3 regions of the Desulfosporosinus burensis genome follow, and region 2 is predicted to be linked to each of the others. Evidence: riboswitches for the same ligand, from Rfam matches in the RefSeq annotation. Region 2 holds a riboswitch; each other region holds the start of a gene.
What was found. Region 2 has a riboswitch for cobalamin ahead of ACYQ3Q_RS23140 (X2-like carbohydrate binding domain-containing protein). Riboswitches for the same ligand answer to the same signal wherever they lie in the genome.
Positions count from the first base shown of each region.

Region 1: it holds a riboswitch for cobalamin, as region 2 does, so the genes downstream of both, ACYQ3Q_RS15820 (AIR synthase family protein) here and ACYQ3Q_RS23140 (X2-like carbohydrate binding domain-containing protein) in region 2, are expected to answer to the same signal.
Region 3: it holds a riboswitch for cobalamin, as region 2 does, so the genes downstream of both, ACYQ3Q_RS11900 (cob(I)yrinic acid a,c-diamide adenosyltransferase) here and ACYQ3Q_RS23140 (X2-like carbohydrate binding domain-containing protein) in region 2, are expected to answer to the same signal.

Region 1 is NZ_BAAHYN010000008.1:205,123-215,351, forward strand. Features, by position in the region: gene ACYQ3Q_RS15815 (IS4 family transposase) at 1-1,168, opposite strand, end outside; cobalamin riboswitch at 1,527-1,701, shown strand; gene ACYQ3Q_RS15820 (AIR synthase family protein) at 1,810-2,628, shown strand; gene ACYQ3Q_RS15825 (ECF transporter S component) at 2,648-3,163, shown strand; gene ACYQ3Q_RS15830 (ABC transporter ATP-binding protein) at 3,234-5,030, shown strand; gene ACYQ3Q_RS15835 (energy-coupling factor transporter transmembrane component T family protein) at 5,021-5,833, shown strand; gene cbiD (cobalt-precorrin-5B (C(1))-methyltransferase CbiD) at 5,969-7,096, shown strand; gene ACYQ3Q_RS15845 (Rpn family recombination-promoting nuclease/putative transposase) at 7,531-8,508, shown strand; gene ACYQ3Q_RS15850 (hypothetical protein) at 8,673-8,828, shown strand; gene ACYQ3Q_RS15855 (tautomerase family protein) at 8,843-8,983, shown strand; gene ACYQ3Q_RS15860 (4Fe-4S binding protein) at 9,192-9,908, opposite strand; gene ACYQ3Q_RS15865 (Crp/Fnr family transcriptional regulator) at 10,010-10,229, shown strand, end outside.
Region 2 is NZ_BAAHYN010000015.1:81,027-91,255, reverse strand. Features, by position in the region: gene ACYQ3Q_RS23150 (precorrin-6A/cobalt-precorrin-6A reductase) at 1-196, shown strand, start outside; gene ACYQ3Q_RS23145 (lipid II flippase Amj family protein) at 236-1,027, opposite strand; cobalamin riboswitch at 1,181-1,368, shown strand; cobalamin riboswitch at 1,706-1,890, shown strand; gene ACYQ3Q_RS23140 (X2-like carbohydrate binding domain-containing protein) at 2,050-6,354, shown strand; gene ACYQ3Q_RS23135 (DUF4430 domain-containing protein) at 6,622-7,365, shown strand; gene ACYQ3Q_RS23130 (energy-coupling factor transporter transmembrane component T) at 7,382-8,260, shown strand; gene ACYQ3Q_RS23125 (ABC transporter ATP-binding protein) at 8,242-9,921, shown strand; gene ACYQ3Q_RS23120 (ECF transporter S component) at 9,948-10,229, shown strand, end outside.
Region 3 is NZ_BAAHYN010000006.1:88,565-98,793, forward strand. Features, by position in the region: gene ACYQ3Q_RS11860 (hypothetical protein) at 1-41, shown strand, start outside; gene ACYQ3Q_RS11865 (CopZ family metallochaperone) at 135-395, shown strand; gene ACYQ3Q_RS11870 (SHOCT domain-containing protein) at 769-990, shown strand; gene ACYQ3Q_RS11875 (SHOCT domain-containing protein) at 1,066-1,344, shown strand; partial or broken gene ACYQ3Q_RS11880 (sensor histidine kinase) at 1,366-1,692, opposite strand; gene ACYQ3Q_RS11885 (sigma 54-interacting transcriptional regulator) at 1,820-2,071, shown strand; partial or broken gene ACYQ3Q_RS11890 (winged helix-turn-helix domain-containing protein) at 2,147-2,254, shown strand; gene ACYQ3Q_RS11895 (sensor histidine kinase) at 2,290-3,684, shown strand; cobalamin riboswitch at 3,867-4,050, shown strand; gene ACYQ3Q_RS11900 (cob(I)yrinic acid a,c-diamide adenosyltransferase) at 4,323-4,613, shown strand; gene ACYQ3Q_RS11905 (cob(I)yrinic acid a,c-diamide adenosyltransferase) at 4,637-4,852, shown strand; partial or broken gene ACYQ3Q_RS11910 (energy-coupling factor ABC transporter permease) at 4,905-5,677, shown strand; gene ACYQ3Q_RS11915 (energy-coupling factor ABC transporter substrate-binding protein) at 5,674-5,961, shown strand; gene cbiQ (cobalt ECF transporter T component CbiQ) at 5,958-6,728, shown strand; gene ACYQ3Q_RS11925 (energy-coupling factor ABC transporter ATP-binding protein) at 6,734-7,585, shown strand; gene ACYQ3Q_RS11930 (precorrin-6A/cobalt-precorrin-6A reductase) at 7,837-8,577, shown strand; gene ACYQ3Q_RS11935 (helix-turn-helix domain-containing protein) at 8,952-9,722, shown strand; gene ACYQ3Q_RS11940 (FAD-binding and (Fe-S)-binding domain-containing protein) at 10,058-10,229, shown strand, end outside.

The sequences.
Region 1 (10,229 bases), on a different contig from region 2:
TCATTTTGTAAATACGATCATAGTTGATTCTCCGAGAACCGTTTCCCCATTTTCGCCGAAGCTTTTCTAGAAACGAATCATAGCTTTCAAATAAACAAGAGATAACGCTTCTTTGCAAATTCAGTAAGTCTCTTTTATCCTCGATTTCAAGTTTTAGAAGAACGAGTGCGCAATAAGTCATGAGTGCTAAAAGTAACTGGTTAATAACTGATGTCTCACTTGTGCCGTAAAAATGTTTGATCTGAGCGTGTTGTTTCAGCCACTTAAAGAACAGCTCTATTTGCCAGCGATACCGGTAAATCTCACCAAATTCCTCGGCACTTCGATTAAAGTCATTCGTGACGATGGAAAAGGGTTCGTTGACCGAATCATCAATGGTAATGACACGAAGTTTATGCTTCATTTTTCGGCTGTTCGTTCCAAGAATAACATCAACGTCTTCTTCAATTGGACCATCTTCTTCAACGTTTCGTTGTCCAAGAAACTCAACCACAGCATTCTCTTTAAGGCGAGTTACAAATCGAATACCCTTTTCACAGTAGTCATCAAATAGTTTGTAATCCACGTAACCCCGGTCAAAAATATTAAGGGCGTCAGTATCTTTGACAATCAGTTCATCCAGTTTCTTCTTGTCTGCCGTCTTTGCCGGAGTAATAATCACTGCGTCAGGGACAGCCATTCCGTCGAAACTTAGTCGCAGATGCATTTTGATTCCGGCCTTGGTTTTTCTAAACACAGCCCAAGGATACTTAGAAAGGCACAAGCTTATCGTAGATGCATCAATCATGAACAGGTTTCCAAGGCGTTGCTGGATCAGTCCGAACCCTTTTTTCTGAGCTACTTCGTTTAATAGGTTTTTAAAAAGCATTTCCGAGACTCTAACAGGAAGAGTTCTAAGTCTTCGTGAAATTTGACTATGACTAATGCTTTCTAAGCCAATGGTACGACTGAAGTCATTACTTTGAACACTGGCACTGATTTTTCGTAAAGCTTTAAATTCTTGGAGTTGAGCATTACTGATAAGTAACGCGAGTTGGTTTGTTTTAAGTTTTTGGACTCGCTTATCAAGGTCTGGAACTTCTTGATGAATTTTAGTCCAAATATTTTTAGAAAAAACCGGTTGAAACAGTTGCATAAATGTGGATTTTGTAGTATTCTTGCCTTGCATTTTTTATCTCCTTATGATTAGAGATTTGGGCAAGAACTACCCTAACTCTAATTATAAGGCTTTTTTTATGGTTTTGACAGGAATAATCAGGGATATCTGCAGTTTACGCCATTTTCCGTTGGTTTTCTTTGTAACATAGAATTTGACTTTTGCGTAAAAGCTTTATGCAACGCTACTGATTCAAAATATTAACCAAAGTATTTCTCTAAGCATCTGCCATTACAAAGCCTAAGAAGCGCGTTATTAAATCTTTGACGATTACAGATCTAATAATGAATATGTAATCGAGCAAAAACTAAAAAAAAGCTAGAATTTAATCTTGTAATCTTAGGCATCTTGCATTAAAATACAGATAACTAAATATTCGTTTGTTACTGGTGCCCTTGAATGAGGGAGAATAGGGAACTGGGTGAAAATCCCGGACGGACCCACCACTGTAAAGAGGAGACTTATGCATTGCCACTGGGAAACCGGGAAGGCGTATAACGTTGATGATTCTGAGTCAGGAGACCTGCCTGTAACGTATTTAAGAACATGGATTAAGGTAAAGTTCATGGTCAATCTTCTTTCCAACCTTGAGTTGAGAAGAAAATTGACTATGAACTTTTTTATTTGACTTTTTAGAGAATGGGGTGAAACGATTGGGATACCAGGGTCGAGATGTTGAGGTTGTTTCGTTAAACAAGGCACAATATTTAGTGGCTTCCTGTGATTCCTGTGGTGCCATTGGTATGAAGGAATTAGATACATATCAGGTTCCCTGGTCTATTACAGGAAGGTTAACGACAAGAGTCGCTTTGTTAGAAGTCCTTTCCACAGGGGCTGTGCCAAAATTAATGACGGTGGCGATTTCTAATGAGCCGTACCCGACAGGAGATGAAATAATAAAGGGGGTGAACGATGAACTAGAAGCTGCAGGATTAGAAACTCTACCCATGGCGATCAGCACAGAAAAAAACATGACGACTCAGCAAACCGGTCTCGGAATTAGTGTGATCGGGGTGGCTGAGAAAAACAAGTTGCGTATTGGAACAGCCCAATCAGGAGATGACGTCTATTGTTTAGGCTTGCCTAAAGTTGGATCAGAGCTCAATAATCCAGAGGATCCAGAAATTGTCCAAGTCAAAGCTCTGCAGTTCCTCTTAGAGATCTCAAGTATTCATGACATCATTTCTGTAGGGTCAAGAGGGATACGTTTGGAAGCCGAACTACTTGCCTCCACGATAAACAAGCGATTGCACGTTGATTCAACTTGTCCTCTCGACTTGGATAAATCTGCTGGACCTTCGACCTGTCTTATATTTTCTTCTTCCGCTTTATTATCACAATCATCACTAACACCACTATCATTTCCGACATCTCTATCATCTACATCATCTACATCATCAAGGACGTTTGATCATGTCCTTTCATCAAAGTTTCCTTTATTACCTTTAACGAAAATCGGTACATTGTACTAAATTTAAGGAGGAATTGTTTATGAATAATTTAGAAACAGAACAACAGGACATAAAACTCTCCGCTTGGAGTGTCAAAAGACTATCGATTATGGCCATTTTTATTGCTTTAAGTGCTGTGGGATCACTGATTAAGATCCCAAGTCCGGTCGGAACTATCGGTATGGATTCGGCACCCGGATTTTTCGCTGCACTGGCCTTTGGAGGACTTACGGGGGCGATTGTCATTGCTTTTGGGCATTTGCTGACGGCAGCGGTGATCGGATTTCCTATGACGATTCCGATCCATTTATATATTGCTTTACAAATGGCCTTATGGGCTGTGGCCTATCGCTGGGTGAATGAAAAGCTCGGTTTGATTCCGGCTGTTATCGTCGGAATTATCCTGAATGGGGTTGTATCATCTTTTGCCATGCTGCCGTTGATGGGTATGGGAGGGGTAATGGGCTTGATGCCTTTTCTCGTCGTCGGGGCAGCTCTCAACGTGATTATTTCGGCAGTAGCCTACAAAGCAATTAAGGGAAGTCGACTCATTTAGGTGATGAGGTGAAACCGTGGAGACTGTAGATGCTGCAGAAGCTGCAGAAGCTGTAAGAACCGTAGAAATCGTGGAAACCGTAAAACCCGTTGAAAATGCTATCGAACTCCATAATATTTCTTATTGTTATCCGAACGCCCAAGAACTTAGTTTGAAAAACATAAGCTTGACCGTGGAAAAAGGAAAATTTATTGTCTTAATGGGATCCACAGGGGCGGGAAAAACAACCTTGAGTTTATGTCTAAACGGTCTAATTCCCCAGCTGCTGGAAGGAAAATTAACAGGACAGGTGAGCATAGCAGGCAAAAATGTAGGGAAAACTGCAGTTCAGTCGATGTCCAAAGTTCTTGGGCTTGTCCTACAGGATCCAGAGACCCAAATTATTGGTCGAACGGTTGAGGAGGACACCGCATTTGGCCCTCGCAATTTTTTAGTTCCCTTCGATGAGATTAATCTGAGGGTCGATCAAAGCTTAGAAAAAGTCCGCTTAAGAGGATATAAGCAACGTTTATCTGAAGAACTCTCAGGTGGAGAAAAACAACGCTTGGCGATTGCCGGTGTGCTCGTGATGGAACCTCAAATTTTGGTGCTGGATGAACCAACTTCAGAACTCGATCCGATAGGACGATCAGAAATCTATCAAACGCTGGATGATCTAAGACGGAAAAAGGATTTGACCATTTTGTTAGTTGAACACTCCAGCGAAGAACTGATTCACAAGGCAGATGAGGTCGTTGTCCTTAAGCAAGGGGAAGTCTTCTGGAGGGGACTGCCGACTGAACTCTTTCGCGATCTTCCCCTCTTGAGTCAGTTGGGGATAAAGCCGTTACCCGTCAGTCAGCTCGGCTGGGATTTTTACGAGAAGGGCTGGATTTCCTTTGCTGAAATCCCTTTAGATATTCCGTCTGCGGAAAACATAATTAGAGCGTTGTTACCCAAATACGGACATTGGCACAAACATGGGCATGGGCAAGCGCCAGGTCAAGGAGAGATAAAGAATCGCCTGTTTAAGCAGGAACCATATTGGTCAGAAACAGAAATCGCAGTTCAAGTCAGCGATCTATTTTACCAGTACAATTCAAGCCAGCCCGCTTTGCGAGGAATTAATCTGACGATTAAAACTGGAGAGTTCGTGGCTTTCATCGGGCAAAACGGTGCTGGAAAAACAACTTTAGCTAAACATTTTAATGGACTTTTAAAACCAACCCGAGGAGAGATTATCGTTGAGGGAATGAATACTTTACAGTATGATACGTCTGATCTATCAAAAACCATCGGGTACGTCTTTCAAAATCCTGATCATCAAATTTTTTCCGCTACTGTCGAGAAAGAATTAGAATTCGGGCTTAAAAATGCAGGCTACAAAGGCCAGGAAATCAAACAACGAGTGGATGAGGTCCTTCAGTATACTGGGTTAGAAAGATACCGTAGTGTTCATCCGTTTAGTTTGGGTAAAGGAGAACGGCAAATGATTGCCGTGGCTTCAATTCTTGCCTTAAAGCCTAAACTGCTAATCATTGACGAACCGACCACTGGCTCGGACTGGGCAGGTGTTCAGTCAATGATGGCTTTGATAAGTAAACTCCATGCTGCAGGGACCACAATTATCATGATTAGCCATGATATGGACTTAGTTGCCCAATATGCCAAGCGGGTCATAGTCATGAAAGAGGGCGGGATTATGTTAGATGGTACCCCTGGTGATGTTTTTTCTAAGGAACAAATACTGCTCGACTCTGCCATTATTCCACCCCAACTCTGTAGGCTCTCCTCGCAATTGAAGGATATTTTAGGTCATAGAACCTTCATCGAATCACGTGAGTTTATAGCGCTGTTCGAAAGACTGGAGCAGAAGGGATGTTATTAGAGCACTTACCGGGAGACACGTTGATCCATCGTCTGGATGTACGGACCAAAATGTTCGGCTTCTTAGGGTTTATGATTCTATCGTTTCTATTCCAAGATCCAAGATTTCAACTCTTGATTGTTTTCTCGACAGGGCTTTTAGCCATTTGGATTAAAATCCCGTTGCGAAAGATCGGAAGAATGCTGGTTCCCTTGATTCCTATCATTATTTCGATTATTCTAATCACAGGATTTACCTTTACACCTGAGCGCTTTGAACAGGTTTCTAGCCAAGCGATCCTCTTTTATGCCCTGCCAGGAGACAGATTAGGGGCCACTTTGGGGGGATTTTTGATGGGCTCTACGTTTATCTTGCGTCTCTTTAGTATGATGATCGCTTCTTCTGTCTTGACTTTGACCACGTCCATGGATGACTTCACCCAATTCTTTCATAAGATGAAGGTTCCCGTTGAGGTAGCCATGATGCTGACAACGGCGATACGATTTATTCCGACCCTGGATAAAAAACGCAAGCAAATTTTAGAGGCTCAAAAGGCACGTGGGACAAAATTCAAAGAGAAGGGGATCATCGGTTCCCTCCAATCCTACCTTCCGATTATGATTCCTTTGTTTATCAATTCGATTATGATGGCCAATTCGCTTTCGATGGCAATGCTCAATCGAGGGTATGGTTTGAACCGGAATTGGACATCGATGCGCGAGCTAGCATTTACCCCAAGGGACTATTGGACAATTGCTTTTGTTGTTATGTTATTGACGTTGGCACTCTTTGTTCGATTCCAACTTCAACTAGGAGTTTTATAGGCTTAATAAATGGTTTAGTGAAGGTATTAATGTTTAAAGATTAGTTGCAACGAGGCAGCACATGGCTTATACTTTCTTTCAATAATCAAAGTAATGAAAATTACTTTGATTAATTTGAAATGTGGGAGAGAAATTATGGCGCGAGAAAAAGATCGACATACTTGGCGCGAAGGATATACCACAGGTAGTTGTGCAGCGGGTGCAGCCAAAGTAGCCTGTCTGCTCCTTAGAGGGGAAAGTTTAGCTGAGCGGGTAGAGATTCCACTACCGAATTCGGCGCGCTTAACAATGCCCATCCATGGGGGTGAATCTGGATATCCAGAAGCGAGGGCAAGCATTCTGAAGAACGGTGGAGACGATGCGGATATTACGCATGGGCTTGAGATTCAGGCGATCGCACGCTATATTTCCCCTTTAGGAGAGGTTCACATCCGTGGGGGCCAGGGGGTTGGGACTGTCACTAAAAAAGGATTGGCCATCTCGGTTGGGGAAAGTGCCATTAACCCGGTTCCAAGGAAGATGATTTTTGAGGCTGTTCGGGAGGTCTTTCCTAAAGAGGAACTCGAAATTATGATCAAGGTTCCTAACGGAGAAACTGCTGCCCTGCGTACTCTTAATCCGAGGCTAGGGGTCGTTGGAGGAATTTCAATACTTGGGACAAGCGGAATAGTCCGACCGATGTCCGAGGAGGCGTTTAAAACCTCGATTCTACCGGAGTTGGACCAGGCAGTAGCCTATGGGCACAAAACCATAGTTCTCACTCCAGGGCACTATGGGTATCGAGTGGCAACTGAACGTTTTAAAGTCCCGACTGAAGCTGTGATCCAGATGAGTAACTTTGTTGGCTATCTATTAGAAGAAGCTGCCTACCGGGGGATTGAACAAGTGATTCTCGTAGGGCATATCGGAAAGCTCATTAAAGTTGCAGGCGGAATTTTCCATACCCATAATCGTGTGGCAGATGCCCGAATGGAAATCTTACTTGCTCATGCCGCGCTAGCTGGGGTTAATCTAGACACCTTAAAACATCTGGCAGAGTTTCCAACGACCGAAGGGGCCACCTCAGAACTCTTGCTCCTTGGAGAGCAAAAATTGTTCCATCATCTGGCAAACTTGGCGAGTGAAAGAGCCCAAGCATTTACCTTTGGACGTCTAAGCGTTGGTACGATCATGACCTTATTAAACGGCCAACCAGTTGGCTGGGATTCGAAAGCTCAAAGGATCGTTGAGGAACAACGTTGGGCGTGGTCAATTGAGACCTGAGCATTTGCAAAACGTGTTCACTCTAATTGAACCGCAACCAAAAACAGGTTTGGCTTTATTTTTAAAAGGTCAGAATATGCTAGACAATCCGTCTATCATATTCTGACCTTTTATTTATGATGATTTATTCATTCCGGAGATACTAATAAACTATTAAGATCGAAGGGGTAATCGCAGTTACGAGAAAAAGTACTTTGCTAAATGGCGGTATGACTCTGCTAATTAGGTTTTTTAACAAAGGAAATAGGGCTAAATTACTTGGATGAGTTAGGATGCCCTGTTATGGGGATTCTACCGTTCTAAGTTGTGAAAAGATAAATAAATTGAAGTGGCCCGTTCAATCATGGTATAATATGGTTATCATTCAATCCATTGTTTAATTTACTGACAGAAGATGAATATCTTTAAAAGTGTGATTGAACGGAGCGTGAAAAGTGAAGGAACTAATTAACCTCAAGGTCGATTATGCATTTAAACTTATCTTTGGCAAAGAGGGAAATGAAGCGATCCTCATCGCTTTTCTTAATGCTGCGTTAAGGTTGCCGCAGGAAAGTCAAATCGAAGACATTGTGATCTTGAACCCTGAGTTCAATAAAGAATATAAAGAAGATAAGAAGTCCATCCTAGATGTTCGAGCTGTAACCACCGAAGGAATGCAGATCAACATAGAAATACAATTAAACGATCAATATAATATGAAGAAACGTTCCCTGTATTATTGGGCACAAATGTACACCAGACAGATGCGTGAAGGGATGGCTTATAAGGAACTGACTAAAGCTGTCACGATTAATATTCTGGATTTTAACTATTTAAATGAGACAAAGAATTACCATAACGTGTTCCATCTTTATGAAGATGAAGAAAAATTTCAACTAACGGATGCCTTAGAGATGCATTTTATGGAGTTGCCAAAATTGATCATGAAGTGGCGGCGCAAGGAAGTAAGCCCTTGGGAGAATGTTTTAGTACGATGGTTACTGCTTCTGGAAGGTTCAGAAAATCAGGAAATATTAAAAACACTGGAGGAGATTGCAATGCAAGATCCCGTTTTACATCAAGCGATAGCGGCATGGGAGAAATCAAGTGATGATCCTAATGTGAGAGAAGAGTACTATTCGAGACGCAAGGCAGTATTAGATGAAAAGGCGGCAGTAAGGGAAGCGGAACTTAGATTGAAGGAGGGGATTGAGAGGGGATTAGCAGAGGGTAAAGCAAAGGGATTAGCAGAGGGATTAGCAGAAGGCAAAGCAGAAGGTAAAGTAATAGGTAAAGCAATAGGTAAAGCAGAGGGTAAAGCAGAGGGTAAAGCAGAAGTTGCTAAGAACCTGATAGACCTTGGAATCGAGATCTCAAAAATCGCAAAAGCAACAGGTTTATCTGAAGAAGATATTAGATTATTGAAGAATTAGGGTAAAACAAAGAGGGGACAGGTGTATTGTTCAATTATGAAACAATACACCTGTCCCCCCGTTTTTCTAATGTCTATCAAACACATTATGAATTATCCAATTGCAGTATTGGGTGCCCTCCCTAACATTCATAATAGTTAACTGCATAAGTCTGGCTGATAGGAATGCCCTGCGAGAAAGTTGTTCAGCAGCTTGGTGGCTATGGCGAATTTGTTACCGACCCTGAGGAAGTAGGGAACGCAATAGATCGGGCCTTAGCTTCTGGTAAGCCCGCCTGTGTAAATGTTGTTACTGATCCGGAAATCGGTCCTCCAAGATAAATGAGTGTAATGCTATGCCCGTAATTATGATAGAGGCTGGTAAAATGTCCATAGAACAAAAAGCAAAGCTAGTCAAGGAGCTGACTTCAAAAGCAAGCGAAATACTCAACATACCTGTGGATGCGTTTGTTACAATTAATAAAAAAATGACATAGATAATATCGGCAGTGGCACTCAGCTTTTATCAGATAAATTTGGCACAAAAAAACAGATGTATAGATTTCGAAGAGATTAATACATCTGTTGTTCATTCAAATGGGGATATTATAAACAAGCGTAAAACAAGAAAACAAGGGGACAGGTGCATTGTTTCGCGAAACAACGCACCTGTCCCTCTGTTTCCCTCAGTTATCATTACTCTGATCAATCCTCGATAATTCTTCCGTCAGTTCCTATTGTGACGACATTCCAGGGTATCATTTTTCCGCTGCTTGACAAGGCTTTCTTTACAGCTTGAACTAAACCGCCACAGCAGGGTACTTCCATTCTTAAGACGGACACGCTTTTAATTTCATGCTGTTTTAGGATCGCCGTCAGTTTCTCTGAATAATCGGTATCATCTAGTTTAGGACAGGCAATCAAGGTGATCTTATTGCGCATAAATTTTTCGTGAATATTTGGGTAGGCGAAGGCAGTGCAGTCAGCGGCAATCAGCAAATGCGCGTTATTAAGATAAGGTGCAGTTACTGGTACTAATTTTAACTGGCAGGGCCACTGACCAAGCCGGGAGTGTGCGTTTTCTGAGGAATGAACAGGTATGTCTTCAAGTTGTCTTTTGGCCAGCACTTTTGCTTGGGTACCGGGGCAACCACAGGGAAGGGAGGCTACAGGCTGTGGCTTGTTTTTCTCCATATGCTTTTTGACAGCTGCTTCGTCATAGACGACAGTTTCTCTCTCTTCAAGGACGATAGCTCCGGTCGGGCACTCAGGTAGACAGTCTCCAAGACCGTCACAATAGCTTTCAGAAACAAGACGGGCTTTACCGTCAATCAGCTTTAAGGCACCTTCATGACAAGCAGTGACACAAAGGCCGCAGCCGTTACACTTTTCTTCATCTATTTTTATAATATTTCTTAACATTGTCATAACCCCTTTCAAATGATTGTTTTTACAGGTTCATTATATTACAATGAAAGAATTAAGTCGGTATCTGAGGATACAAAAATGAGTAGGGGTGTGTGATGTTTGAAAAATATTTGGATAAAGTTTCACAAGTAAGCCTTTTTCAAGGAATTGAAAGAGATGCCATATTAGCTATGTTGAATTGTTTGAAGCCTAAAGTTTGCTGCTATAAAAGAAGTGATTATATTGTGACGGGCGGAGATCCCTATGAAAGCGTTGGAATAGTTCTCAAGGGTACAGCGACGGTCAGTAAAGAAAATGCCGCAGGAAACAGGATTG
Region 2 (10,229 bases):
ATTCTATGGAGCAGATATTTTATTAACCAGAGATAGTGGGTCTGCCGGTGGGACAGATACGAAGATCTCAGCAGCCTTAGAATTGGGGATAGAGACAGTCCTCGTGAAAAGAACCAAGACGAATAATGGTTTAATTGTAAATAATGTCCAGGAATTACTGGATTGGGTGGATACGAATAGTACAAAATGTAGATGACATTAATCCGTCTGTATCAAGGCTTTCAGTCGCACACTATCACTTATAAATATTTGCAATGACATGGGCCACTGGGATAAGGAACAATTGTCCCATTAGGGTTCCTATTAGCTTGGCGCTCATCAACATAACGACAAGCGCTTTGACATCTTCATAGGGACGATTCCCCTTTAAAGCCTGATCAGTAATGATAGAAGATTTAGGGTCAACAAAGAGCATAAATATAATATTTGCTGCACTGTTAATTACTCCTGCCGAAGCTGAAGCCGCTAAGCGATGCTGAGCATCAACAAGTAAAGCAGCATAATAAGCTGACATCACCCCTATGGTGTAGATTCCGGTGACAAGAGAATTGAGAGCTATTAATTGAATAGGTATTCTCTTAAACGGCAGATTATTTACCATCTTTTTTGAAGGTAAAGTAACATTCTCAATAAATCTACGGATACTGCGAAATTTCAAAGCGTCCATTACAACAAATGGTACAGACCCAGACCGTTCAAGATTTTTTACAGCTCCGGAAAAAAAATTTAAAAAAGTGGGAGTTAATACTATGCCAAAAAAAGTTCCTACCGTCGCTACCCAAATGATCTTGCGTATGGCAGGAAGAGGGTCGATAGTTTGATTAATGGAACTATCCATCAAACCTCCAAACAAAGGAGCTTGCAATGTATGTGCTGTAAGAGAGATTAGATAGAATAAGTTAAAGAGGGTATTTGATAAGGCGAATTGCCGACTTTTAACAGAATTAAGCCGCACAGAGTAGGCAAACGTATCGATTATATGAATTATAAATGTTGAAACAAATAATTGGTAAATATTGAACTGCACCAACCCACCCCCATCCTTGATATGACTATGTCAGATAGGGGATAGAAATACCCAGTGAATACATCAGTTAGTTTGACAATCAGTGCTAATAATTGTAAATTTATGTACTGACAGGGTTTACAAGAATTTAGAATTAAGGTTATAATGAGGACAATTAAATATTAGGTAATGAGTGATTTTTTCTAAGGAAAAGAATTTAAAAGGGAAGTCAGTTAAAATCTGACGCGGTCTCGCCACTGTAATAGGGAGTTGCCTCACAAAGTGTCACTGGATTTTATCTGGGAAGACGTGGGGTAATGATGAACTAAAGCCAGGAAACCTGCTCATTGCGGATCAACACAGGAACCTACGGAAGATAGGGGAGGTGTCGTTTATGTCGGGAAGTCAGCGTATATTATCCGGCTAGCGGAGTCACTATATCCCTTTACAGGTATTCTGTAGAGGCTTTTTTTGTTTCCTTGAAGGAGGCCTGACTGGTGAGATATCGAGAGAAGAATCAGGAGATGGAAGAGCACAGGCAAGCGTTGCTTGATGCGCGAGGAGAAATCTTGGGGAAGTATAATTTGGAAAAAGAGAAGAGGATTCAGTGGCTTGTGAAGTTTATAGATATTGAAGACGAACTCGAAGAATTATCCCGACGGAAAACCAATGGACTAGCTCATAGGAGATTAAGTAAATTAATTTATGAAAAATTCAGGTATCGGAGCATGAGTGCTTCGGATAAAAAGGAAGCAGGTGCAATTCCTGCACGATCCCGCCGCTGTGATGGGGAAATGTTTCGTGAAGGCCACTGGCATAGTCTGGGAAGGCGCGAAACATTGATGATCCAGAGTCAGAAGACCTGCCTGTATTTTAGACACCAACTACTCTACGAGCGATAGGGGGAGGTGTTAAAAATGCTGGCATCAATAGATGATTATCAGTATTTTTAGCCTCTTGACCGATCGGTTGAGAGGCTTCTTAATTTCTAAAGCAACGAGGAGATATTTTAGCTATAGGCATGTAGAGGGGGATAAATAGAGATGAAAAGAGATTTTCGAAAATTATATTCATGGCTGTTGATAGTTGTAATGATGCTTTCCATGTTGGTTATGCAAATTCCTTTGGCTAAACCGGCTTATGCGGCATTAGATCAGAACAGCACTATAACGCCTGTGACAGCTGTTTTTGACAAGAATTCTGCTCATCAAACCGATGTGCAAATAACGACGACTCTTAACGGAAATAATTTAAACAGTATAACCAATGGTGGAACTCCGCTGACGGTAGGGAACGACTATACAGTAACGACCGGCAGCAGTATTACCATTGGTAAAGGATACTTGGCCCAACAGGCGATAGGAACAACAACACTGAATTTTATCTTCAGTGCCGGCAATCCTCAGGCTTTGCAGATAACTGTTTCTGACTCTACACCGGCTTATTCAACCAGTTTAACAAAAATACTTACCTATTATCAAAGCAATTCAAGTAAAGCCACTTCCTGGTGGGATACGGTAGGACTCTGGGGTGCCGAGGAAAGTATAGGAACTATTTGGGACAGCAGCAAAGAAACTAGTCTTGCCGGAAATATTCTGGGAACACTGGCCAAGGGAGAGGATCCGAGCAATACTCTAAACGGTAACCTCTTGTCAAAACTGAAGGCGACACAGAACAGCAGCACAGGTGCATTCCCAGGTTCCTTCGGTCTAACTTCAAGCGACCAAATCTGGGCTATGGTTGCTCTGGATGCTGCGAAAACACAGTATGATCAAGACAAAGCGGTATCAAATTTATTGACATATCAAAATTCGGACGGAGCTTTTTTTTACTCAACAGACTACAACACTAGTGATCCTGATCAAACAGGGATGGCCTTGCTGGCTCTGGCTAACCATCAAACGGTAGCTGGTGTTCAAACTGCAATCAATAACGCCAAAGCTTATTTGAAGAGTATACAGCAGGATACAGGTGGATTTGCTTCCTGGGGAACAGATAATCCCAACAGTGTAGCTACGGTAATTTCAGGGTTGGTGGCTGTCGGTGAAGATCCTTTATCGGATGGCTGGAAAAAGAACGGGAAAACCATGCTGGATGACCTGCTCAGTTTTCAGTTAGGCGACGGGTCGTTTTACTCTCCTTATAATCCAGGAAAAACCGATGCTATGGCAACTTATCAGTCCCTGATTGCATTGGGGGATCTATTTGCCCAAAAATCAGTCTGGCAGAGGCTGCAAGAAAGCAGTCCCCAGGGAAACAATAACAGTACCATAACGCCTGTGACGGCTGTTTTTGACAAAAATACTGCTAAGCAAGTCGATGTGCCAATAACAATGACGCTTAACGGACATACTTTAACCAGTATAACCAATGGTGGGACTGCGCTGACGGCAGGGAGCGATTATACGGTAGCGACCGACAGTAGTACTGTAACCATTGCTAAAGGCTACTTAGCCCAACAGGCAACAGGAACAACCACTCTGAATTTTCTCTTCAGTGTTGGTAATCCTCAGACTTTACAGATCACGGTTTCCGATTCTACGCAGTCAGGCAGCGGAACTTCTTCGCAGCCGACTGTCCAAAGTAGTATTACTTTGACCGTTGCCGGAAAGAACGGACAAAGTATTCTCTCGTCGACAACAGTGCCATTGGAAAATGGTGATACGGCTTATTCCGTTCTGATAAGGAAGCTCGGCCAGGCGGCTGTTACTGGGTCAGGTGCTTATGTCAGCGGGATTAATGGGATTAACGCAGGTACTGATGGTCCTTCCAGCGGTTGGATGTATTCAGTAAATGGTGCTTATCCGAGTGTAAGTGCAGCGGCAATTACTTTAACAAACGGTGACGTAGTGGTTTGGCGGTATACAACCAATATGGGCAAAGACATAGGTGCTACGGATAACAGCGGTGCAGGAACGGCTACCAGCGTTAGCCCAATTCCATCACAACCAGCGGTCACTAATCCGGTTGGCTCAACTGGATCAAACGGCCAAACTAATCAGGACGCATTGGCAGTCTTAACTAATGTCACGGCCCAGCAACAGGCCGGGGCTAGACTCCCAGACAACACTCCCACTGTAAGTCCGACAGCTACCGAGCAGGTGGTTCTGAAGGCAACAGACGGAATTCAGCTGACTGTGCCGCCAGGAGCGTTAAATAATCAGAGCACTCCGGTTAAATTTACCGTCGAGATAGGTAAGGTGACGACTCCACCTAAGGCCGACACAGGTGCCACAGTACTCAATCCTCTTAAATACCAGCGTCAGTTTGGCCTTGAAAGTTCCAAAGGTGCGGTCCAGGAAGAGCCTGTTCAGTTTAATGCGCCCGTTGAAATTAGTTTCCCGATCGCTGCAGGAGATCTTCCCACCGGGGTCACTACCCAACAACTGGCCATCTATTGGTGGAATACGGCCAAAAACGATTGGGTTAAATTGGGCGGCGTTTTTGACCCGATCACCAAGACCCTATCCGTGCCTACTTATCACTTTTCCACGTATGCTGTCATGGCAGATGTTTCGAGCGTACCTCAGCGCCTAGCCGGCCTCGACCGCTTCCAAACAGCCAATGTGGTAGCGACACAGGGCTGGAAAGCTGGAGCAGACAATGTGGTTTTGGTTAATGCCTATGCGTTTTCCGATGCCCTGGCTGCCGTTCCCTTAGCTTTTAAGCTTAATGCTCCCATCCTGTTAACGGAGGCAGACACTCTTACTCCGTCAACACTGGAAGAAATACAAAAAATGGCACCGAAAAAAATTACCTTAATCGGAGGGACAACTGTCATTTCCCAGGCTATCCAAGCTGAAATGGAAAAAGTCTACGGAGCGGACAATGTGTTGCGCTACGGTGGGCTGGACCGTTATAGCACGGCAGCTCTGCTTGCCACTGCCTTGGGTACAACAGGGAAGGCCATCATTGCTAATGGTGGTGAAAATAGTTATGCGGATGCTCTCGCTGTATCCAGTTATGCTGCCAACAAGGGAATCCCGATTCTCTTCACGGAACGAACGGTTCTCCCAGATCCCACAGTTCAAGCACTGACTGCGCAAAAAGTTAGTTCCACCATTGTGGTGGGAGGAAGTTACGTCATCCCGGAAACTATCACTCAGCGTTTACCGGGAGTGGTACGCTACGCTGGAAGTGATCGTTATGCGACTGCAACGGCCATAGCCCAGGGGTTAAGTCTTAATACGGACCGGGTTTATGTAGTGACAGGTCTAAATTTTGCCGATGCCTTAACCGCGGGGAATTTGGCTGCGCATTCTTTCTCACCGGTTATTATGGTTGATAATACCATACCAGAAGCCGCTTCAAGTTTCCTAACCGCCCACAAAGGAACAACCTCCGATCTGATCATTGTGGGAGGAACAGGGATTATCAGCGCAGATCAAGAAAACAAATTGCGTACGCTAGTTCCTAATTTAGTTCAGCCTCAGGAAGGAGCTACAACCCGCCAGCAGGTGAATGAAACTATCAGTGGTTTGGCAGTCTGGGAAAAGGCTTATATCCAAGCGGCCTTTACACAAGCTGTTTCAGGTGAAATTATTGATCCCACGGTCTATAATTGGCCCACTGTCGGACTGGGTCGGCTGGACCTCTACGACGGCTTGTCCTCTTATCTGGCGGAAAACGAGAAGTACATTGGCCAAGATTGGAACTCCGTCAAACGGAAAGTGACCAACCTGGCCAGAATATGCCTGGCAGTAGAAGCAGCCAAAGGAGATCCCCGCAATTTCGGTGGCAAGGACTTGATTGCTGAGATCGCCAATTATCCTGATATTGAAGCTCAGGGTATCAATGGGCCGATTTTTGCCCTGCTTGCTCTGAACAGCGGTGCTTATAATTTACCTTCGACTGCTCAATGGACGCCAGAAAAATTATTAAAAATCATTCTGAACAAGCAATTGCCTGATGGAGGATTTTCTCTGGACGGAACGGGTGATAGTGATCCGGATATTACGGCGATGGCTCTTCAGGCTTTAGCCCCTTACTATTCAGACAGCCATCCGGAAGTGCAGGCTGTGGTGAATAAGGCGTTAGCTTGTTTAAGCGCACTGCAGGATTCGGAGGGAGGATTTAAATCTGGGGGCACCGCCAGTAGTGAAAGCGTTAGTCAAACAATGATTGCTTTGTCGTCGCTAGGGATCAATATGGATACCAACTCAATGTTCATTAAAAATAGAAACACACTATTGAGTGCCTTGCTTCAATTTAGATCCGCGGACGGTGGTTTTAAACATCTATTAACGGGGAATTCGGATAACACTGCTTCCGAGCAAGCCCTGCTGGCCTTAGCCTCTTATGTTAGATTAAAGGATGGAAAGACGTCCTTATATGATTTTCGTCCCTAGAAAACTCTGGCGGTTTCGGCTTCTTTTGATAATACCGGAGAATAGAATCATGCTCATTTGAACGCTAGGAGCTTAGAAGAATGCATCAGTGACTCTGAATGTTATATCATTTGCTGGAAGCTAAACCTGCTGTGGTAGGGGTAACGATTTAGGACAGGAGTAATAGAGTGCGTAATATATGAGGGTCCGTTAACGATTAGATAAGCTATGATCATGATCCATATGGACCCTCATATATAAGAAGATGTGTGAGGGAAGGATTATAATTTGAAAAAGCTAGCATCGTTTCTTGCCATGTTTCTGTTAGTAGTGGCTCTTCTTTTAACGGGGTGTGGCGTAGATAAGCAAGCTGCATCAGGGTTGCCTAAGGACAGCGTGAATAAGGTATCAAGCAATACTTCTCTTGGGTCAGAAAACAAAAATGATTCATCAGGTAGCAGTAAATCCCAAGTTGAACAACCCATTAAAGCAGAGCTGCCTAAAACAATAGATAGCGCCCAAACTCAAGAAAATACCCCCAAAACCACTGTGGAACCCACGACGACTATTAAAGCTAATCCTTCTGCGCAAACGCCGACCATTCAAGTGCCGATTCCAATACAACCTGAAAATACAGACAAGCCAGCAGTAACTATTGTCATCAACTGTTCTACTGCAGCTGCTAAAGGTCTCGACAAGCAGGAAAACTTTAAAGATGTCGTTCCTGCTAATGGAGTTATTTTGCCTCCCACAAAAGTAGAGCTTAAAGAGGGAGAAACTGTGTTTGATGTATTGAAGATTGTTGTTCGCGAAAATAATATTCAGATGCAGTATGAAGGTTCCAATGGAACAGCTTATATTAAAGGGATTAATAATCTTTATGAGCTTGACGGCGGACCTTTAAGCGGATGGATGTATTGTGTCAACAAATTATATGCGAACTATGGGTGTAACCAAACTAAGCTTAAAAATGGGGACACCATTGAATGGAATTATACCTGTAATATGGGCAAAGATTTAGGACAGAAGTGATCGGGAGAGTGAAACATTGAACAGAGCATTCTCAGCGTTTCATCCAGCAGTAAGCTTTGTATTTTTTGCAGTAATGGTAGCATTTACGATGCTTTTTATGCACCCGGTTTTTTTGGGGGTAACCTTCATTTCAGCCCTTATTTTTTCTTTTATTTTGAATGGGGGAAGGGGCGTGAAGTTAAGTTTCTTAGTTTACCTCCCCATGTTCTTATTAATCGCAGTTAGCAATCCTTTATTTAATCATCGAGGAAGAACAACGTTGTTTTTCTTCATGGACAATCCCATTACCTTAGAAGCTATGCTGTATGGAATATGTTCAGCGTCGTCGTTGATCGCCATTCTGGCCTGGTTCTCTTGTTACAGTAAAGTCATTACATCGGATAAATTTTTATATTTGTTTGCCAAGCTGACTCCGGCGGTAGCCCTGCTGATTACAATGACCCTTCGCATGATTTCCAAGTTGAAATATCAACTGAAAACTATATCTAATGCTCAACATACAATAGGGTTGGATCAAAGGACAGGAAGTCTAAGCGAGAGAGTAAAAAAAGGAATGAGAGTCATATCCATACTGCTGAGCTGGTCAATGGAGGATGCGATTGAAACGGCAGATTCAATGAAGGCTAGAGGGTATGGACTAAAAAATAGAACGACATTTTCACTCTTCAAATTTGATAAGCGGGATGGCTTGGTATTAGGCTTGATTAGCGTACTAGCGGGCATATGCTTTGCGGGGTATTTTTCAGGATATGGGACAATGCAATTTTATCCGTCAATCAGGCCTTTGAATTTATCACCCCAGGCTATTGTCCTATATATAGTATTTGCTGTATTAGCGTTTTTACCGATTATTATCGAAGTAAGGGAGAGCTGCAAATGGCGTGCTTACAAATAGAAAACTTGAGCTTTTCCTATCCTAATACCCAGGAAAAAGCCCTGGAAAGTGTAACTTTAGAGATTAAGGAAGGCGAGCTTATTTTAGTATGTGGCGAGTCAGGCTGTGGTAAGAGCACCCTTTTGCGGCATATGAAGCGTGAGATCACACCGCATGGCAGTAAGACAGGGACGGTATATTATAGAGGGGTAGATATTGAGAAATTAGATCAAAGAAGGGCAGCCTCTGAAATTGGATTTGTGATGCAGAATCCCGAAACTCAGCTGGTGACAGATACCGTTTGGCATGAATTGGCGTTTGGTCTTGAAAATTTAGGGCTAAGTACGTCCGAAATTCGTCGTAAGGTGGCAGAAATGGCCAGCTTCTTTGGCATCGATGGCTGGTTTAGAAAATCCGTTGATGAATTGTCCGGCGGACAAAAACAACTCTTGAATTTAGCCTCGGTGATGGCCATGCAACCAAAGCTGTTAATCTTGGACGAACCAACGGCTCAGCTCGATCCCATTGCGGCTCAAGATTTTTTAGCAACGATCGCCAAAATAAATAGAGAATTAGCAGTTACCGTCATTTTAACAGAACATAGACTTGAAGAAGTATTCCTTATGGCCGATAGAATTGTAGTCATGGAAAAAGGAGTAATCGTTTGTTTTGATACACCAGAGCAAACAGCCAAACTATTAGCCAATAGTCATCATAAACAGACTATGTTTAAAGGATTGCCGTCTGCAATTCGGATTTATAGCGAGATAAGGTTGGGCAATCATTGTCCTTTAAGCGTGCGGGACGGGAGAAAATGGCTCGCTGAATATATGATTCCGGTTGAGAAAGTCTTTGATGATCAAGTGAATGATCGAGCTCAAAAGCAAAAGCAAAAGCCTGTCATAGCAGCTGAAGAAATATGGTTTAAGTATTCAAAGGCAGGGAATGACATTTTGCGGGGATTTTCGCTTAAGGCCTACTCGGGGGAAATACTCTGTGTGTTAGGTGGCAACGGAACCGGTAAAACGACAATGCTAGGCGTGATTTCAGGATTACTAAAACAGTATAGAGGAAAGGTTGTCATTAATGGTAAAAAAATAGAGGCTTTCCAAGCTAAAGAACTTTATCGAAACAATCTTGCTCTCTTACCTCAAAATCCAACGGCTTTATTTGTTTGCGATACCGTCTTAGGGGATCTGGAAGAGGCGGCAACGATGCTTAGACTGGATAAGGAGACTCTAAGCACTGAAATTGACAGGATTGCCATAGAATTGAGAATCACTAAATTTTTTGAACGGCATCCGTATGATTTAAGTGGTGGAGAGCAGCAAAAAGTGGCACTCGCCAAGTTATTACTATTAGATCCCAAAATAGTGTTATTAGATGAGCCGACAAAGGGGCTTGATGCAGAGTCTAAGGAAGAATTAGGTGAAATCTTGAAAAAGTTAGGTAGCCAAGATGTTGCGATAGTTATTGTAACTCATGATATCGAATTTGCGGCGGAGTATGCTGATCAATGTGCCATGATGTTTGACGGGGAGATTGTATCAGAAGGAAAAGCGAAGGAGTTTTTTGCAGGAAACAATTTTTATACGACCGCTGCCAACCGGATGGCCAGAGGAATATTCCCCAAGGCAGTGACTTGTGAGGACGTGATTGCACTATGCAAGATAAGCGTATAAGCAAATACATAAAAGTAGTAAAAATAATGTTAATCATTTTATTACCGTTATTGTTGGTGCTATCTACGTTAAGTGGGGATAAGAACTACGGTTTATTAAGTGTGATATTTATGATCGTAGCGATGGTTCCCTTTTTCTTAAGGTTTGAAAGACGTAGGCCGGAAGCCAGAGAATTGGTTGTTATTGCTGTCATGGCTGCGCTTGCGGCCTTAGGACGGGTTGCTTTTGCCCCAATTCCCAATTTTAAGCCGACATCAGCAATTATAATAATAACAGCTATGGCGTTCGGACCTGAGGCGGGATTTTTG
Region 3 (10,229 bases), on a different contig from region 2:
CTGGGACAGCAAAAGCAGGTAGTAATATGATGAATTTTTAAGACTCGTGATTGGATGTGTGCTGCTCAAACGTTGCCTCAATTGAACAAGAAGTCTAAAGAGTATCACTAAGTATTAAAAAGGAGCGATGTAAAATGGGTTGCTGTGGACATTCGAAGAAAGACAATTCTGGGGGAAATACCTTGAGTCCCCAAGATGGCATTGTAATAAAAATTGAGGGAATGACATGTGGACATTGCAAAGGTTCAGTGGAGAAGGCGTTATTGAAAGTTCCTGGAGTTACTCGAGCAGAAGTCGATTTAGCTCAGAAACAGGCAGTGGTTATCGGAACCGCAGACCGGACATCGCTTGCAAAGGCTATTGATGAGGCTGGTTACAGGGTTATTAACAATTAATAAGTTTGTTATGCTTAGAGGAGAGCACTACTCTTTTGAGGGGATTCAGACATCGTATAACTGGAAGTGAGTTATTAAGTTAATGAAATTTCGGCCAAGAGTCTAAGGGGAATTGATTTCATTAGTCAATTTAAAGTGCTGAGGATAGTCCTCAGCACTTTTTGTGGATGATTCTTTAGAATGCCTGACAGATTAGAAATGGGCAGTTTCGGGTTTATGCAGTGCGATCATATAGGGCAAATTAAGTGGTAAATAATGTGCATCTTCATGAGAAATTCATAACTTTTTCATAATTAAATCGTATCTAAGAGTTACACTAAGGATATGGAAGAACAGCATTGGTCATCAAATAATTAAAAGGGGGATAGTTATAATGATGATTGGTTTAGTCCTATTAATATTTATTGCGTATTACATGTTTAGTTCATCTAATGCTGGAGGGTCATGCTGCGAGGGCCATCAATCTCAGTCGTACACCTCACTGGATATATTGAGTGAACGATATGCACGCGGTGAAATTCAGAGAGAGGAATACCTCGAGAGGAAACAAGAACTGTCGGGGAAAAAGCAGCAAATATCCATTAAGAAAGGATAAATAGCGTGAACTTTATGAATGAAAAGAGATTATCTAAGGTTGTATTTTATCAAATAGTTTTAAGGAGGAATTTATATGATGGGTGGCTGGGGTAATATGATGGGTAGTTGGGGTTATGGTGGTTATGGAAGCGGCGTCTATGGAATGATGGGGATGGCGGGGATAGGAATGCACCTCATCTTCGGGATGGGGGTTATTATATTGGCTCTCTATTTATTTCGTCGTAAGACCTCGCACGTTCATGCAGGAGGACTAGGTGAGTATAGTGGAATGGATATTCTGCGAGAACGATATGCGCGTGGCGAGATAGATTCTGCTGAGTATCAGAGCAGGAAACAGGATTTAGAAAAATGAGTAGAAAAAGTGGCCGTGGATTTACTCCACAGCCACTTTTATTTCTTTCGGAAGCTTGACGATGAACTCAGTTTCATGCCCGACTTTACTCTGTACGGTGATCGTGCCTTGATGGAGGTCCGTAATCTCGCGAACCAGCGCTAGACCAATTCCAGTTCCCCCTGTCTCACGAGTGCGGGATTTGTCTGCACGGTAAAAACGCTCAAATATTAAAGGAAGATCGTCTTCAGAGATGCCCATCCCGGTATTTCTAATTCTAATTTGACAATAATCGGGTGTTTGTGCAAGGGCGACGTTAATTTGACCGCCTGGGTTAGAGTACCGATAGGCATTATGCACCAGATTATATCCCCCCGCACTTGGATTAAACTTGTAGCCGATACCGTAAACCGTCAAAATAAGTTGCGGGTCGCTAGGAGTCGTTTCAAGCTTTTGTGAGGCTTAAAGAGCAGTATCCAGATTAAATGATTATTTGATGAAACCTTTTGATATTGAAGAACTGCTTATCACGGTCTTTAAGGCCTTTGAAGTAGAAAGACTACGTGAGCAGGTAGACTATCTTAAAGGGGAGGTCCAAAGTAATGGCTGGCAAATGGTTGTGGACAGTGAAGCAATGCAAAAGGTTAGGCACTTAGTGGAGCGAGTCGCTCTCACGCCAGCTACGGTACTTATTCAAGGGGAATCGGGTACGGGGAAGGAATTGGTAGCCAATGCGATACAACCTTAAGAAAAAATTGTGAAGACATTGAGCTAGTTCCTTTCAGTATAAATTTTGAAATATATCTGATTGTTCTTAGGTTGCACCCACATCAATCGCTTAAGATCTAAGCTTGAAAATCAGCTTGGTTATGAGGACTTTATCCAAACGGTTAGAGGGGTGGGTTACAAATTCGAATTAAGTGGTCAATAAGAAATAGCTTAGTAAACAAGCTTTGGTTGGCAATTGTGCTTATAGTACTAGGGGTTTTTCTATTTTTAGTAGTGATACAAGCACAACAGATTAAATCTGTCATCTATGATCAACACGCCCAGCTTTTCATCAATGAGGCGGAAGAGGTCGTCTTAATTTTTAATAAGTATGAAGATACAGAGAGCATCGCTATCGACAAAAGGTTGGAGATCTTAGCTAAGGTATTAAGTGCTAAAACTGCAATCCTGGATACAGATGGAAACATCTTGTATGGTCAACCGGCCAATGATCAGTCGCCGAGCAATTTGCTTTTAGAGCCTGGTTTTAAAGAGAGAGTCCTCGGTGGTGAAAATGTTGTATTCTCCGGTAAGATCAGGGGAATCAGTGAAGAGATGTTTCTTGTGGCTGTTCCTTTAAAAAAGGATAAGCAGATTATTGGGTTGGTGGTTATTTTCAGTCCTCTAGAAAGCATGAAGCATCATGTTAACAACATTTGGGGAATTGCTCTGATAGGAACGTTGATCGGGATCTTTTTAGCGACCGTGTTAAGTATGCTTGTATCCCGAAAGATGATAAGGCCCCTTGAAAAAATGGAAGAAACTGCACGCCGTATTGCAGAAGGTGAGTTTGGCAGGCAAATTGAGGTTACCTCCGATGATGAAGTAGGGCGGCTTGCGCGCTCGTTTAATCGCATGTCAAGTCAGCTTAGCGAAAAAATTGAGGCTATCGAGAGAATTGATCGTTTAAGGCAGGAACTACTATCTGATGTTTCACATGAGTTGCGCACGCCCTTAACGGTTATCCAGGGCTTTTCGGAGGCAGTGTTGGATGGGCTAGTTAAGTCAAAGGAACAGGAGCAACTCTATCTGAATAACATTATTGACGAATCCCAGCGTCTCAGACGCCTAGTCGATGAGTTACTCGACTTAAAAGGAATGGAAGCCACTAAAACCTTTGATGAAATGGAATATGTAATCATGAATAAACTTGTTCAAATTACCGTTGAGCGCTTAAAACATATGGCCAATTCTAAAGAAATTAATTTAACGCTAATTGCGCCAGAGCAAACTATTATCGTACGGGGAAACATTGATCGCCTTAAACAGGTTCTTACGAATTTATTGGACAATGCTATTAACCATTCAGAAGTGGGTGGTGAAGTAAGTGTAACGTTGGGTATGAAGAATAGGCATGCTTTTATAGCCGTAAAAAATGCCGGACTTGGCATTCCCCGGGAAGAACTGTCAAATATTTGGGAAAGGTTTTACAAGGTCGATAAATCTAGATCGAGGCGTGGAACCGGCACGGGCTTAGGACTTTCTATTGTTAAAAAAATAATTGAAATGCATGACGGAAAAGTATCAGTTGAAAGTGAACCCGATCATGGAGCAGTTTTCACCATTTACTTGCCAGCTGCTGAACAAGCATAATTTAAGTTTAACTCAACGATGTTATAAACAAAAAGAAAGGGTTGTGGAAGAAAGCCTCGATCAAGTTATTGCAGATGTTCAAAAGAACACTAATCCCAATGCAAAATCTGGGGCTGCCGTGGTGATGGATGTAAATTCACGACACTTGACGATGTATCGCTTTTGTGATACATTTAATTTGCAAATTTAATAGATGAGCAAGGGATTTTTCTTAACCGAAAAATCATAACAGGGAAGCCGGTTTAAATCCGGCGCGGTCCCGCCACTGTAAAGGGGAGTTTGTGCCACATCCACTGAGGAAACTTGGGAAGGAGGCACTAAACGAGGAACCTGAGCCAGGAGACCTGATTGCTCATATGCTTTACTCACGATGGATGGGTGGCAGGAATTATTTAATTCAGCCCTTCATGTTTTGGAGGGCTTTATATATTTTTATGGGTACAAATTTGGTTTCCCGAGGGAAACTGACCTAAGGGTAAAAGTCTTGTTCAAGCGGGATCTGCTTTCAAAAATGCGAATGCGACTTGAAAGCGGAAGAGAACGCGCCGTCCGAGACAACCGATTCATTGCTGTCTTTATGATTAGTGATGTGAGGTTGTCTCTTTATTTTTTTAGTGAGAGTGGAGGGAGAAATAAGCATGCAACAAGGGCTCATCCATATTTATACTGGTGCAGGGAAAGGGAAGACGACAGCGGCAGTCGGGTTGGGAATCAGGGCGTATGGGCAGGGACTTAAGGTCCTCATGGTTCAATTTTTAAAGGGATGGGCCACGGGAGAAATGAAAGTCATCGCTAGTTTAGGACCGTGCTTTCAGCTCTTTCAATACAAAGAGAATGACAAATTCACTTGGGGAATGGCAGATGAAGAAATGGAAGGAATAAAAGGAGAAATGCGGATTGGACTAAACCTACTATTGAGGCTGTCCTGAGCGGTGAATGGGATTTGATTATCATGGACGAGATTATGGCCGCTGTGAATAGCGGGTTTCTGCCTCTGGAGGAAGTAGTCGAGATAGTTAAGATCAAGCCGCAAAAATTGGAACTCGTTCTGACAGGGCGAGATGCCCCATCAAAGCTGATCGAGTTAGCTGATTACGTCTCGGAAATAACTGCCCGCAAGCATCCCCTGGAAAAAGGTATAATGGCGCGAGAGGGAATAGAGTATTAGGTTGTCTCTTTATATTTAATGAAAGAGGTCGATGATGATACGTATCTTCATAATGATAAAACAGATCAGTTTATTAATAGCCTACGTTTTGGCTATCTATATCGTCTTTCCTGATAATGCTTATGGCATGCATATCATGGAAGGATTCTTACCTTTCAATTGGGCCGCCTTCTGGTGGCTGGCCATGATTCCGTTTGTTATCGCTGGAGTACGTTCCATTAAGAAAACAGTAACACTCCACCCCAGTTTAAAAATGTTGCTCGGTATGGCCGGAGCTTTTGCGTTTGTTTTGTCAGCTTTGAAAATTCTGTCCGTAACGGGTAGTTGTTCGCACCCGACAGGAGTAGGTCTAGGTACCATACTATTCGGACCTACTGCGATGACCGTCTTGGGAATGATTGTCTTAATCTTTCAGGCACTTCTACTCGCTCATGGCGGAATAACGACCCTAGGGGCAAACACGTTTTCTATGGGAATTGTTGGCCCTTTTGTCTCTTACGGTATTTATAAAGGCTCCAAGAAACTGAAACTCCCCTATGGCTATCTGTGTTCATGTCAGCTACAATAGGTGATCTGATGACTTACATTACAACATCCTTCCAACTGGGGCTAGCATTTCCCGCAGCTTCGGGCGGAGTAATGGCTTCCGTACTAAAATTCATGAGCATTTTTGCGTTCACTCAAGTCCCCTTAGCCATAAGCGAAGGTATCCTCACCGTTATGGTCATTAATATCCTTAGTGCTTACAATCAAAAAGAGTTGGGATTTTTAGGCGTATTTACTGGGAAAGAATTACCCACCAGAAAACAGGGGGTGAAGGCATGAAACTGATGACTAAGAATGGGCTTTTACTAGTTCTGGTTGTTGTACTGTCTTTTGCTCCGCTTTTTATAGCGCGCGATGCGAAATTTGCCGGAGCTGATGATAAAGCATCAACAGCGATCAGTACGTTCAACCCCAATTATCAACCTTGGTTTAAACCCTTGTGGGAACCACCGAGCGGAGAAGTTGCATCGTTCTTGTTTGCCTTGCAGGCCGCGCTGGGAAGCGGTTTCGTCTTTTATTATATCGGGTATTCGAAAGGAAATAGAAAGAGAGATCAGACGTGATTGACATAGATAGTTACGCCTATAGCAATAATCTAAAAGCCGTTCACCCTTCGGAAAAGTCTCTTTTTGCCATGATGACCATGGTAATGTGTCTAACGGCTCCCACGGTCATTACCCCTCTGATTGTCTTAGCTTTAATGGCCGCGGGGATAGTCATCAAAGCAGGCATCCCCGCCCAAGTTTTTGTCAAGCTGATGCTTGTTCCGCTTTCGTTTCTCCTGATCAGCGTTTTAACGATTGCTTTTTCAGTCTCGTCCAATCCTTCGGGATTTTGGCTAGCTCAAACCATGTATGGTCTAACAGTAGGTATACACTACCCAGATCTGATCACAGCAGTTCATCTCTTTCTTAGATCGCTCGGAGCAGTTTCTTGTCTTTACTTTCTGGCCCTAACCACTCCAATGACGGAGCTCATTACCGTACTCAATAAAATGAGGGTTCCTGTGATTATCACCGAATTGATGGTGCTCATTTATCGTTTTATCTTTGTCTTTATGGAAACAGCCACCACGATTCGTCGGGCCCAGCTTTCTCGTTCAGGCTATGTCTCTATGAAAAGTTCTTATCGTTCGTTGAGTCGGCTCTTTTCAGCTCTGTTAGGGAAAGTTTTTGTGAAATCCCAAGAACTTTACAATGCCCTGGCTGCGCGGTGTTACTCTGGAGAGATTAAGGTACTTACCGAGAAACGTCCTGTTAGCCCCAAAAATTATCTTATTATCACTGGATTGGAGATTCCTTTAATCTTATTGAATTTATTTTGGAGGTAATACGTTTGTCAGAACTCATACTTGAAGCCGTTGATTTGGATTATTCTTATCCAGATGGCACAAAGGCATTGCGAAATATGAATTTGCATGTTCAAAAGGGAGAAAAACTAGCCATTCTGGGATCGAACGGAGCTGGAAAATCCACTTTATTTATGCAATTTAACGGGATTTATCGTCCTAATTCAGGTTCTATAAAGTACCAAGGACAAGATATTTCCTATAAAAACAAGGCCCTGATCGAATTACGCAAGAAGGTGGGAATTGTCTTTCAAGATCCGGATAGTCAGTTGTTTTCTGCTAGTGTGTATCAGGATATCTCGTTTGGTCCTCTCAATCTGGGACTTGCGGAAGAAGAAGTGAAAGAGAGAGTTAAACAAGCCCTGACAGATACGGAAACCACAGACCTTGAAGACAAGCCAACTCATTTATTAAGTTACGGTCAGAAAAAGCGTGTTTCTATCGCGGGCGTTCTGGCGATGGAACCAGAGGTAATTATTTTTGATGAACCAACCGCCGGGCTGGATCCTCGTCACTCCCAGGAGTTCATGCAGCTTCTGGAAAGGTTGAGTATTGAGGGTAAAATGATTATCCTATCGACTCATGATGTCGATTTAGCCTATTCCTGGTCCAACAGGTTAGTTATTATGTCTAGTGGAGAAATCATTGCTCAAGGAGCACCTGGTGAACTATTCCTGCGTCCTGAACTTATTGAACGTGCTGATTTGGCCCTTCCTTGGCTGATAGAAATGCATTGTGGGTTGGTGGAAAAAGGTTGGTTACCGCCCTCTACTCCTTTGCCGAAAACAAGGGAAGATTTGTTGAGGAGCATTCCGGCAAAGAACGATACATTGGATTAAACTTGACAAGAGGAAATAAAAATGAAGAACAGAACTATACACATGGCCATTCTGATAATGAAATACCAAAAAATGGCGATCACTCCCATACTCATGAACACGAATTTATAATTCATGTACACCAACGTACTCCCGACATTTACCATAGACATGTACATTGAAATATACAAAGTTGTCTTATATCCCATACACATGAGGATTGTCTATTAGAGTTACACTTGTTGTAATAAAGGCTATGGAGGCTAACAAAAATGATCATACTTTTAGGAGAAACGGCGGCGGCGCGTGAGATTAGTAAATGCCTCGATAGTAGAGGGCTGGAGTTTATGCGTTTGCAAACCTGGACAGAAAAGACCTGTTTGAAGGTGCCTTCATTAATCCTTGATGCCAGCCCTCCTTCCAGCAGTGCAAAGTTGGCCCCTTTACGCCAATGGTGTGAGCAACAGGGCATTCCTTATCTTAGGCTTGAAAGACCAGAGACTGTCATTCCAGACAGCTTATTAATATATCCTGTTTGTACTTGGGAGGAAGCTTTGCTCCAGTTAGAACAGCGAGTCGGTGCAATGCATAAAGCGAAAGGACGAATAGTGACGATTTTCGTGACGACGGGAAGCCACCAAATGGAGAGCATCGTACAAGCTACCTTTGCTCGCTATGCTCGTTTAGTTGTTAGGGTTCTTCCAGAAGGACGCTTAGTCCAAAAATGTCAAGATATGGGCATTTCGCCAAGGGATATAGTAGCAATGCAAGGGCAATTTTCGAAAGACATCAACAAGGCGCTATTTAAATTCTATGGAGCAGATATTCTATTAACCAGAGATAGTGGGTCTGCCGGTGGGACAGATACGAAAATCTCGGCAGCCTTAGAGTTGGGGATCGAGACAGTCCTTGTGAAAAGAAGCAAGACGAAAGCTGGTTTGACTGTGAATAATGTTAAAGAATTACTGGATTGGGTGGATACAAATAACTCGAAATGGATTCCTAACGCCTAAGGTTCAAACGTCGGAGGATTTTTAGGCTATGGATAATGATACTCCTTGGTGTAATCCCTGCCATTCCTCATGAGGTTACCCAAGGCTTGGACTGCAAGTCCTGTCATGAAAGCGGGGCCAATGGTGCAAAGATATCAAAGCATCTAGACCGGCCAAACTGTACCAGCTGTCATAAAATCAAGCAGTAAGTTAAGACTGATAGGCCTTCCACCGAAGAGGGATAAGAGCAAATAGTGGTACGGCCCTATCACTGATCGTGATAGGGCTATACACGTTTATTTGATTTATGCTATATTAAATGAGATATTCTTTTTAAGGGGCCAATTAATTATCACGAAAAAGGTTTATTCTGATTAAAATAAGGCGGATGAAATATGGCTTTGGGAACAACGATCCGGGATTTTCGCAAACAAAGAGGGTTCACACTTCAAGTGCTTTCAGATCAGTTGGGAGTCTCTTGTTCGTTTTTGAGTGCAGTTGAGCGAGGGGTAAAGAAACCATCGGTAGCAATGGTTAAGAAACTTTCCGACGTCCTAAATATTTCTCCCACCTATCTTTTTGGGATTAGTACGGAAAAGGTCTGCGGTGAAAAAATAAGCTTTATTCGCAGGGGACGAAGCTTAACGATTGAAGAACTCAGTGAACTTTCGGGAATTTCGCCAGAGCGCATTCAGGCCTATGAAGAGGGGATCGAGGAACCTGACTTAGAGACGTTAGATCGTTTGGGTGAGGCCTTGAGTGTCACAGTGCGATATTTTTTGGAGAAATCGGCAGATGCGCTTTCGATGGGGGAACGTGTGCGTCGTGAACGGGAAAAACAAGGGCTTACTGGAGTTGCTTTGGCAGATCGAGCTGAAATAACTCCTGCAATGGTTAGTCAGATTGAGAATAATCAGGCCGAGCCATCCTTAGATACATTGGAAAATGTAGCTAAGGCTTTAGGAGTATCGGTTTGTTATTTTCTCTTAGAACAAGAAGATGTGGATAACCTAGTCGCCTCGTTAAATACCGATGTTTTGTCTCTCTTGGGAGATCCAAGGGTACAATCAGTCCTTCGGGCAGTTAGGGATTTGGGAGCAGGAGATTTAAAATTTATTCTTAATTTTATTCAGTTCTATAAACGGAATCGATCACTTTTGGATTAAGCACTTTCTCTAATCCGCTCAAGCAACATGAGAATTTATTTCCTCTTGAGTTCCTAACTCGGGAGGTCTATTTTTTTGTATGAGGGCAGAGAAAACATAAATTTATTTAATTAGCGGGAAGGAATCAAAGAAATGATGTCGAAGTAGTTAGCGATGTTAAAAATAAGTTCATTTAATTTGAACTAATGGTTCAAAAATAGGGTGTTAAAGGAAGGGGTAGATTGGTGGAAATAAGCACACATTGAGGATTGCTTATTATTTTTTTAAACATTTATTAAGTATTTGTGTAAAATATTTAATCTGGTGAAGCGGTAAATTGAAAGGAGCACAATAAAATGAAACAAAACCTAACAATGGTTCAAATGTCCAAAATTCAGGAGATATTTAGTGATCGAGTGCGCTTTAATAGAGTTGAAAGAGTGGTTTACTCGCATGATATGGGGATCATGCCTGAACAAATTCGGGCAATGATTGGATGTACTCCGGATGGCGTTGTTCAACCCACAA